Regions from separate parts of the Melaminivora jejuensis genome, predicted to be linked through region 2. Evidence: predicted binding sites of a transcription regulator. Region 2 holds the regulator's gene; each other region holds the start of a gene.
What was found. Region 2 encodes FNR, which switches genes on or off when oxygen is low (the NO sensors DNR and NnrR bind a similar motif). Its sites were predicted from a motif close to TTGATNNNNATCAA; they were not measured.
Positions count from the first base shown of each region.

Region 1 (3,276 bases), 350 kb from region 2:
TGACGCACGGCAACTTGCTGTCCAACGCGCTGATGCTCAAGGACTACTGGGGCTGGCGCACGCCCGGGCAGGGCGGCGACGTGCTGATCCACGCCCTGCCCATCTTCCACGTGCATGGCCTGTTCGTGGCCAGCCACGGCGCGCTGATCAACGGCAGCAAGATGATCTGGTTTGCCAGGTTCGAGCCACGCGCCGTGATCGAGGCCCTGCCGCGCGCCACCGTCTTCATGGGCGTGCCGACGCTGTACGTGCGCATGTTGGCCGATGCACGGCTGACGCCGGCTGCTGCGGCGCACATGCGGCTGTTCATCTCCGGCTCGGCGCCGCTCTTGATCGAGACCTTCCACCAGTGGCAGGAGCGCACCGGCCACACCATCCTGGAGCGCTACGGCATGAGCGAGACCATCATGCTGACCTCCAACCCCTGCGGCCCGGATGCGCGCTACCAGGGCCAAAGCGAGCGCCGGGGCGGCACGGTGGGCTTTCCGCTGCCCGGCGTGGGCCTGCGCGTGGTGGGAGAAGGGGATGAGGGGAAAGAAGGGAAAGAGGAGGGCGGCGCGCTGCTGCCCCCGGGCGAGACCGGCCACATCCAAGTGCGCGGCCCCAACGTCTTCAAGGGCTACTGGCGGATGCCGGAAAAGACGGCCGAGGAATTCACGTCGGACGGCTGGTTCAGGACGGGCGACGTGGGTCTGCAGGATCGGGACGGCTACGTGACCATCGTCGGGCGCAGCAAGGACTTGATCATCAGCGGCGGCTACAACGTCTATCCCGCCGAGATCGAGGCCGCCATCAACGAGCTGCCCGGCGTGGCCGAGAGCGCCGTGGTCGGCGTGCCGCACCCGGATTTTGGCGAGGTCGGCGTGGCCGTGGTGGTGGCGCGCGCCGGCGTGCAGCCCGATCCGCAGGCCATCCTGGCGGCGCTCAAGGCGCAATTGGCCAACTACAAAATCCCCAAGCACTGCGCCCTGGCCGCCGAGCTGCCGCGCAACACCATGGGCAAGGTGCAAAAGAACCTGCTGCGCCAGCAGCACCAGGGCCTGTTCCAGGACTGAATGGGCCGTGGCCCACGGGGTCGGGCAAGCCTGGCAGCTATTGATTCAATAGCTGCCAGCGCAAGCTCAGCAAGGGTTTACAGGGGTTTTTACCGATATTTCCGGTTCAGCGCAGCACCAGCACCGGGGTGTGCGAGTGCGTCAGCACATGCTGTGTCTCGCTGCCCAGCAACATGCGCTTGAGGCCCTTGCGGCCATGCGAGGCCATGACGATCAGGTCGCACTCGTGCTTCTTGGCGGCAGCGATGATGGCCTCGGCGATCAGGTCGGACTTGACCACGGCGGCCTTGGCGCTCACACCATCGGCCTTGGCGCGCGCCTTGATGCTGTTGACCAGCTCCTGCGCGGCTTCGCCCCAGTGCGCCTCGATGCGCTTGACCTCGGCGGGATCGACCGTGGCGCCGCCCTCGAAGTAGCTGCGCGGGTAGCGCGGCACCACTTTGAGCGCCACGACCGAAGCGCCGGACAGGCGCGCCAGCTCCAGCCCGCTTTGCACGGCTTTCTCGGACAGCTCGGAGCCGTCGGTAGCGATCAGGATGCGTTGGTACATGGCAAAACTCCTCTGGGTCTGTGTAGGTTCTTGGATGGGATCTGGATGATTATGGAAGGCAACGTAGGATGGCTTGCTTTGTCCATCTTGATGCAAGTCAATGAGCTTGTCTGATTCCCCGGTTACTCTTTGTCTCATGTCAAATCCCGCATCCGAGCCGTCTGCCGCTGTCGGAGCATCTTCTGTGGCTGCCTCCAGCGCTCCCGGTGCGCCCGCCTCGCCCGCCCCAGCCGCTGCTGCGGCCTTGCTCGATGATCCCCAGGAATGGACGGCTTTCGGGCGCCCGCACGGCGCGTCCGCACCTGCCGGGCCTGCCGCTGCGCCGGCGCAGGACACGGCCTGGGAGTCGCACGTGGTGCTGGGCGGGATGCACTGCGCGGCCTGCGCGCTGACCATCGAGGAAGCCCTGCGCCGCGTGCCCGGCGTGCAGGAGGCCGATGTCAGTGCCGCGACCTGCCGTGCGCGCGTGGTCTGGGATCCGCGCCAGGTGCTGCCCTCGGGCTGGATGGCGGCGGTGCAGCGTGCCGGCTACCAGGCGCTGCCGGCCATGGACGCCTTCGCCCGCGAGCACCGTCGGCGCGAGCACCGCCAGGCGTTGTGGCGCTGGCTGGTGGCGGGCTTTTGCATGATGCAGGTCATGATGTACGCATGGCCGGCCTACCGCGCCATGCCGGGCGATCTGACGCTGGAGATGGAGCAGTTGCTGCGCTGGGCCTCCTGGGTCATCAGCCTGCCGGTGGTGCTGTTCGCCTGCGGGCCGTTCTTCTCCAGCGCCCTGCGCGACATCCGCCAGCGCCGCGTCAGCATGGATCTGCCGGTGGCCACCGGCATGTTGATCACTTTCGTGGTCAGCATGTTGGGGACGTTCGACCCGAGCGGGCCGTTCGGGCGCGAGGTCTATTACGACTCGCTGACCATGTTCGTGTTCTTCCTGCTCACGGGCCGCTGGCTGGAGCTGCGCCTGCGCGACCGCACCGCCGGGGCGCTGGAGGCCGTGATGAACCGCCTGCCCGACAGCGTCGAGCGTCTGGACGGGGAGGGCGGCTTCACCCGCGTGGCCACGCGCCGCCTGCGGGTGGGCGATGTGGTGCGCGTGCTGCCGGGCGAGGCCTTTCCAGCCGATGGCTGCATCGTGGCCGGCAGCACCCAGGCCGACGAAGCCTTGCTGACGGGCGAATCGACACCGGTGCCCAAGCCGCTGGGGCCAGCGTCACCGCCGGCAGCTACAACCTGCGCGCAGCCGTGCAGGTGCGCGTGCAGACCCTGGGCGAGGGCACGCGCTTTGGCCAGATCGTGGCGCTGATGGAGAGTGCCTCGCTGCAAAAGCCGCGCCTGGCGCAGTTGGCCGACCGCATCGCCCGGCCCTTTCTGATCGGCGTGCTGCTGGCTGCTGCCGGGGCGGCGGCCTGGTGGTGGCCGACCGACCCCAGCCAGGCGCTGATGGTGGCCGTGGCCGTGCTGGTCGTGACCTGCCCCTGTGCGCTGTCGCTGGCCACGCCGGTGGCCATGCTCACGGCTGCCGGCACCCTGGCGCGCAGCGGCGTGCTGGTGCGCAACCTGCAATCGCTGGAGGCGCTGGCCGCCGTCGATACGGTGGTCTTCGACAAGACCGGCACGCTGACCTCCGATGGCCTGGCGCTGCAGGCAGTGCGGCTGCCCCCGGCGGCGCCG
Region 1 is NZ_JACWIJ010000002.1:1,648,704-1,651,979, reverse strand. Features, by position in the region: gene IDM45_RS07905 (malonate--CoA ligase) at 1-1,055, shown strand, start outside; gene IDM45_RS07900 (universal stress protein) at 1,162-1,605, opposite strand; partial or broken gene IDM45_RS07895 (heavy metal translocating P-type ATPase) at 1,742-3,276, shown strand, end outside.
Region 1: IDM45_RS07900 (universal stress protein) is a predicted target of FNR. The motif match lies at 1,693-1,706, and genes of this name have one in related genera.

Region 2 (3,276 bases):
CATCGCCCGGGTGACCCTGGAGCAGACGCGCTCGCTGGTGCCACGTCTGCGCGAAGAAGTCGAAACCGTGGTGCGTCAGTCGGTCTATGAAGCCGTAGCACAGGAATTGGCTGGAGAACGCCACAAGCCGTGAATCGATGGCAGGGAATATCCCTGTGTGGTATCGATATGAATTTCGTGTGTTCCCTAGTGTTGGCTGGGTTGAATTGCGCTATGTTCCAGCGCGTTGTGACCACACAATATTTCCAGCGCACTCTTTGGAGACATATATGCAATTGAAGTTGAAACTGACCGTGGCCGCTGCCATCGCAGCCGCTGCCGCTGTGACTTCCGCCCAGGAGGTGGTGAAGATCGGTCACGTTGCCCCTCTGTCGGGGCCGCAGGCGCACTACGGCAAGGACAACGAAAACGGCGCCCGCATGGCCGTGGAGGAACTCAATGCCCAAGGCTTCACCATTGGCGGCAAGAAGGTGAAGTTCGAACTGCTGGCCGAAGACGACGCAGCCGATCCCAAGCAAGGTACTGCTGCCGCGCAAAAGCTGTGCGACGCCAAGGCAGCCGGTGTTGTGGGCCACTTGAACTCGGGCACGACCATCCCTGCAGCCAAGGTCTACAACGACTGCGGCATCCCGCACGTTACTGGCGCTGCCACCAACCCCAACTTGTCCAAGCCGGGCTACAAGACCACGTTCCGCATCATTGCCAATGACAACGCATTGGGCGCGGGTCTGGCGGCCTATGCTTCCGAGACGCTCAAGCTCAAGACAGTGGCCGTCGTCGATGACCGCACGGCCTATGGCCAGGGCCTGGCCAGCGTGTTCAAGAAGGTGGCTGCAGAAAAGGGCATCAAGGTCGTGGATGAGCAGTTCACCACCGACAAGGCCACCGACTTCATGGCCATCCTGACAGCCATCAAGTCCAAGAATCCCGATGCCATCTTCTACGGTGGCATGGATCCGCAGGCTGGCCCCATGCTGCGTCAGATGGAGCAGTTGGGCATGAGCAATGTCAAATTCTTTGGCGGTGATGGACTGTGTACGACCGAGATCGCCAAATTGACGGCTGGCGCCAAGACCCTGAGCAATATGGTGTGTGCCGAGGGGGGGCTTCTCTGGCCAAGATGCCTGGCGGCATGGCGTGGAAAGCCAAATACGACGCCAAATATCCCAATCAATACCAGATCTACAGCCCTTATACCTATGACGCCACCATGCTTTTGGCTGATGCCATGAAGCGTGCCGGCTCCTGGGATCCCAAGGTCTATATCCCCGAACTGCTCAAGTCGAACTACAAGGGCGTGACGGCCAATATCGCCTTTGAATCCAATGGAGAGATGAAGAACCCGGCCATCACTCTCTACCACTATCCGGATGGCAAGAAGACGCCTATGAACTGATCTGCTGATCTGCTGATCTGCGGCCTTCGGCTTGCCCGTCGTGCAGGCCAGAGGCAGATCGCGGGCGCAAGGAAAAAGGCAATGTGCCGCAGCACATTGCCTTTTTCGTTTTCAAGCCCGGGTTGAGGAGCGCTTGCAGGGTCGTGTCAGTGACAGGCCTGTTGACTGTTCACGATGCGCCTGAGTGCTGCCGTGTCCACGATGCGGACATGGCGCTGCTTGACCTCGACGATGCCATCCTCGACGAATTTCGAGAAGGTGCGGCTGACGGTTTCCAGCTTCAGCCCGAGGTAGCTGCCGATTTCCTCGCGGGTCATGCGCAGGATCAATTCGGATTGGGAGAAACCGCGTGCGTGCAGACGCTGCACCAGGTTCAGCAGGAAGGCTGCCAAGCGCTCGTCGGCCCTCATGCTGCCCAGCAGCAGCATGACGCCATGCTCGCGCACGATTTCACGGCTCATGATCTTGTGGACATGCGTCTGCAGTGCCGTCACCTCGCGCGACAGCTCTTCGATGCGGTCAAAGGGCATGACGCAAACTTCCGCATCCTCCAGTGCCACGGCATCGCAGGTGTGATGATCGTTGACGATTCCGTCCAGACCGATGATCTCGCCGGCCATCTGAAAACCGGTGACCTGATCGCGCCCATCCTCCGTGGCCACGCAGGTCTTGAAAAATCCCGTGCGGATCGCAAACAGGGAGGTGAACGCCTCTCCGTTACGAAACAGGGTGCCGCCACGCTTGACCTTGCGACGCATGGCAACCACATCGTCGATGCGCTTGAGCTGGTGCTCTTCGAGACCGACCGGCATGCACAGTTCACGCAGGTTGCAGTTGGAGCAGGCCACCTTGATGGCCTGGAGCTGGGGCGGCGTGTTTTCCCTTTTCATGGCGTGAGCTTACCTCCGAACGTGCGCTGCCTCGTCATTGACCCCGGGCAGGATAAGTGTCGGAGCCCGGGATTGTCATTTTTCCGACATGGTGTGGGCTTGATCATAATCAAGACCATAGGGTACCCCTGGGGCACAGTGACAAATTACGCAAGGAATTCTCATCATGACTGTTGTCACCCCCGAGCTGCTGCGCCGCTTTGACGTCTCCGGCCCCCGCTACACCTCCTATCCGACGGCTGACCGGTTCGTCGAGGCGTTCGGCGAGGATGAGTACGTCATTGCGCTGCAGCAGCGCCGGGTCGGCTCGGTAGGCAAGGCTCTGCCGCTCTCCCTGTACGTACACATTCCGTTCTGCGAGTCGCTGTGCTACTACTGCGCGTGCAACAAGATCATCACACGCCATCCGGAGCGCGCCGACGTCTACCTGCGCTACCTCAGTCGCGAGATCGATCTGCACACCGCGCATTGCGGTGTCGGGCAGCAGATTAGCCAGTTGCACCTGGGTGGCGGCACGCCGACCTTCCTGTCCGACGATGGTCTGCGCGAATTAATGTCCATGATCAAGCGCAGCTTCACGCTGGTGCCTGGCGGGGAATACTCCATCGAGGTCGATCCGCGCACCGTGGACGAGCAGCGTCTGGCCCTGCTGGCTGAGTTGGGCTTTAACCGCCTGAGCTTCGGGGTGCAGGATTTCGATCCCGAAGTGCAAAAGGCCGTGCATCGCATCCAGCCGGCGGAAAAAGTGTTCGCGCTGGTGGAGAGTGCGCGTCGCCTGGGCTTCGAATCCATCAACGTGGACTTGATCTACGGCCTGCCCCGGCAGACGCCGGAGTCCTTTGAGCGCACACTCAGGCAGGTGGCGCAGTTGCGTCCCGACCGGATCGCCATGTATGCCTATGCCCATCTGCCAGAGCGCTTCAAGCCACAGCGCCGCATCGTGACGGCCGAGTTGCCCATGGCTTCGGCTAAGCTGACCATGCTGGCGCT
Region 2 is NZ_JACWIJ010000002.1:1,296,882-1,300,157, reverse strand. Features, by position in the region: gene IDM45_RS17570 (hypothetical protein) at 1-133, shown strand, start outside; partial or broken gene IDM45_RS06260 (branched-chain amino acid ABC transporter substrate-binding protein) at 270-1,396, shown strand; gene fnr (fumarate/nitrate reduction transcriptional regulator Fnr) at 1,543-2,286, opposite strand; gene hemN (oxygen-independent coproporphyrinogen III oxidase) at 2,453-3,276, shown strand, end outside.

Region 3 (3,276 bases), 1.2 Mb from region 2:
GCGCAGGCGGCATCGCATTCCAGGGCGTTCTGGATGTCCGCCGGGGTCTGCAGCGGGATGTCCAGCGCACGGCCCAGGAAGGCGATGCGCGCGCTCACCGCCGCCATGTGCCCGACCATGCGATCCAGCCGCGTGGCGATGGCCTCCTGGCCGGGCGCGAGCGGCGTGTCGATGGTGGCGTCAGTCGGCATAGCGTGTCATCACATAGGTGCCGGGGGCGTCGCACAGCGCCTGCTTGGCCGGGATCGGCGTGGCGGCCACTGGCTGGCCCGAGCGGGCGGCGATCCAGTCGTGCATCGCCACCCACCACGAACCCTGCTCGACCGGCGCCTGGGCCTTCCACTCGTCGGGGTCGATCCAGCCAGTGTTGTCCTCGACACTGCCCAGCTGGTAGCTGCGCCGTGGCCGGCCCGGCTCGCTGACGATGCCGGCGTTGTGCCCGCCCTCGGCCAGCACGAAGGTCACGTGGGTGTCGGTCTGCAGGTGGACTTTGTAGACCGACTTCCAGGGCGAGACGTGGTCGCGCGTGGTGGCCACGACCATCATCGGCGCCTGGATGTCCATCAGCGCCAGGGTGGAGCCGGCGAAGCGGTACTGCCCGGCGGCCAGCGCGTTGTTCAGGAACAGCGAATTCAGGTACTCCGAGTGCATCCGCGCCGGCAAGCGCGTGGTGTCGGCGTTCCAGCTCATCAGGTCGAAGCTGGCGTCATCCTCGCCCAGCAGGTAGCGGCGCGTGTTGCGGCCCCACAGCAGGCCGCGCGAGGCCAGATAGACGAAGGAGCCGCCCATCTGCTTGCCCGACAGGTAGCCGCGCTGGTTCATGGACTCGCGCAGCGTGGCCAGCTGCGCCTCGTCGATGAACACGCCGAGTTCGCCCGGCTCGGAGAAGTCCGTCTGCGCCGCCAGCAGGATGACCGAGGCCAGCTCGGGCAGGTCGGCGGGGATCAGCGCTTCTTCCTTGGCCGTGCGCTGGCCCTTCTTGCGCCGCGTGATGCGGCCGATGGCAGCGGCGGCCATCGCCAGGAAGGTGCCGCCCAGGCAGTAGCCCATGGTGTGCAGGCGCGCCGCGCCGCTGCTGGCGCGTGCCGCGGCCATGGCGGCCAGCACGCCGCTGCTCAGGTAGTCCTGCATCTTCAGGTCGCGGTCTTCAGGGCCGGGGTTGCGCCACGACACCATGAACACCGTATGGCCCTTGTCCACCAGGTACTTGACCATGGAGTTGTGCGGCGACAAGTCCAGGATGTAGTACTTCATGATGCACGAGGGCACGATCAGCACCGGCTCGGGCAGCACCTTGTCGGTGCTGGGGCTGTAGCGGATCAGCTCGATCAGGTCGTTGCGGAACACTACCTTGCCGGGCGTGACGGCCACGTCCTTGCCGACGGCGTACTCCAGCGGCTCCAGCTCCTCGGCTGCCGTGTCCGGGCGCGCCGACAGCTGCTCGCGCAAGTCCTGCAGGAAGAACTGCAGGCCATCTTGCAGCGAGCGGCCCTGCGTCTCCTGCGCGGTGCGCAGCACCTCGGGGTTGGTGGCCAGCCAGTTGGAGGGCGACAGCGCATCCAGCGTCTGCCCGGTGAAGAAGCTCACCATGTGCTGGTGGTGGCGCGACATGCCGTCGTCCTGCTGCGCCAGCTCGCGCCACCAGGTGTCGGCGGCCTTGTAGTTTTCCTTGAAGACGTTGTAGGGCCACTGGCTCCAGCCGGCATCGGCGAAGCGGCCATCCTTTTCCACCGGGGACTCCTCGCCAGCCGGACGGCTGAGGTTGCCCAGCGCCTGCATCGACAGCTCCAGCGCGCGCTGCGCCAGCACGGCCTGGCGGCCCGGCGAGGTCAGCAGGTGCATGGCCCAGTCGGCATGGGCCAGGCCCAGGGCGATGGGCGACAGGCCGCTGAAAGCCTTGGCCAGCTGCCCGCGCACCGAGGCGTCGAGGTCACGCGCGGCCTGACGTTGGACGCCACGGGGGGAGGCGGAATCGGAAGAGGAATTCATGCCACAAAGTCTCCACGGTAACAAGTACAACCAAAATACAACCAAACGTATTGTGCCTATAGGGTAACCCCTAATTCTTGACGCGCGTCAAATGAGCACCCGCGCCACCGGGCATCAGGCGGGACGGTGTCGGATCCAGTCCACGGCCCGCTCGGCGATCATGACCGTCGGCGCATTGGTGTTGCCGCTGACGATGCGCGGCATGATGGATGCGTCCACCACGCGCAGGCCCGGCACGCCATGCACGCGCAACTGCGCGTCCACCACGTCCTGCGGCCCCGGCCCCATGCGGCAACTGCCCACCGGGTGGTAGATGGTATCGGCGTGCTGGCGCACGAATTGAGCCATCTCGCCATCGCTGCGCGCCTGCGCCGAGGCCGGCAACTCGCGCGCGCCGTGCTGCGCCAGGGCCGGCTGCTGCAGGATATGGCGCGTCAGGCGCACGCCGCGCACCAGCCGCACCAGATCGTCCGCGTCGTCCAGGAAGGCCGGATCGACCAGCGGCGGCGCCAGCGGGTCGCTGCTGGCCAGGCACACGCTGCCACGGCTTTTGGGCTGCAGCAGGCAGACGTGGCACGAATAGCCGTGGCCCCAGCTGGCCGTGCGGCCATGGTTGACCAGCTTGCCGGTCACGAAATGCAGTTGCAGATCGGGCGCGGCCTCGCCGGGCTGGCTCCTGATGAAGCCGCCGGCCTCGGCGAAGTTGGTGGTCAACATGCCGCTGCGCCGGCTGCGCCACTCCTGCATGGCACGCAGCACGCGCCAGGCGCCAGTGGCCGACAGGCCGAACAAATCGGTCAGCGCCGGGGCGTCGAACACCAGCACCACGTCCGGGTGGTCGTGCAGGTGCCGGCCCACGCCCGGCAGGTCGTGCTGCACGGCGATGCCGTGGCGCTGCAGCTGCGGCCCTGGGCCGATGCCCGACAGCAGCAGCAACTGCGGCGACAGCAGCGCTCCGGCACTGAGCAGCACCTCGCGCGTGGCCTGCACGGTGCGCCGCTGGCCGCCTTGCACATACTCCACGCCCGTGGCGCGCCGGCCTTCGCCCAGCACGATGCGCGTGGCATGTGCGCCGGTGATGACATGCAGATTGGGCCGCCCCAGATGCGGCGTCAGATAGCCCTTGGCCACGCTGTGGCGCTCGCCGCCCTTGTGCGTGACCTGGTACAGGCCCACGCCTTCGAGCTGCGCGCCGTTGAAATCCGGGTTGCGCGCGTAGCCGGCCTGCACGCCGGCCTCGACGAAATCGCGGCTGATGCGGTGCGGCGCCAGCAGATCGGCCACGTT
Region 3 is NZ_JACWIJ010000002.1:2,469,556-2,472,831, forward strand. Features, by position in the region: gene IDM45_RS11650 (hypothetical protein) at 1-191, opposite strand, end outside; gene IDM45_RS11655 (PHA/PHB synthase family protein) at 181-1,989, opposite strand; gene IDM45_RS11660 (GMC family oxidoreductase) at 2,104-3,276, opposite strand, start outside.
Region 3: IDM45_RS11655 (PHA/PHB synthase family protein) is a predicted target of FNR. The motif match lies at 2,067-2,080, and genes of this name have one in related genera.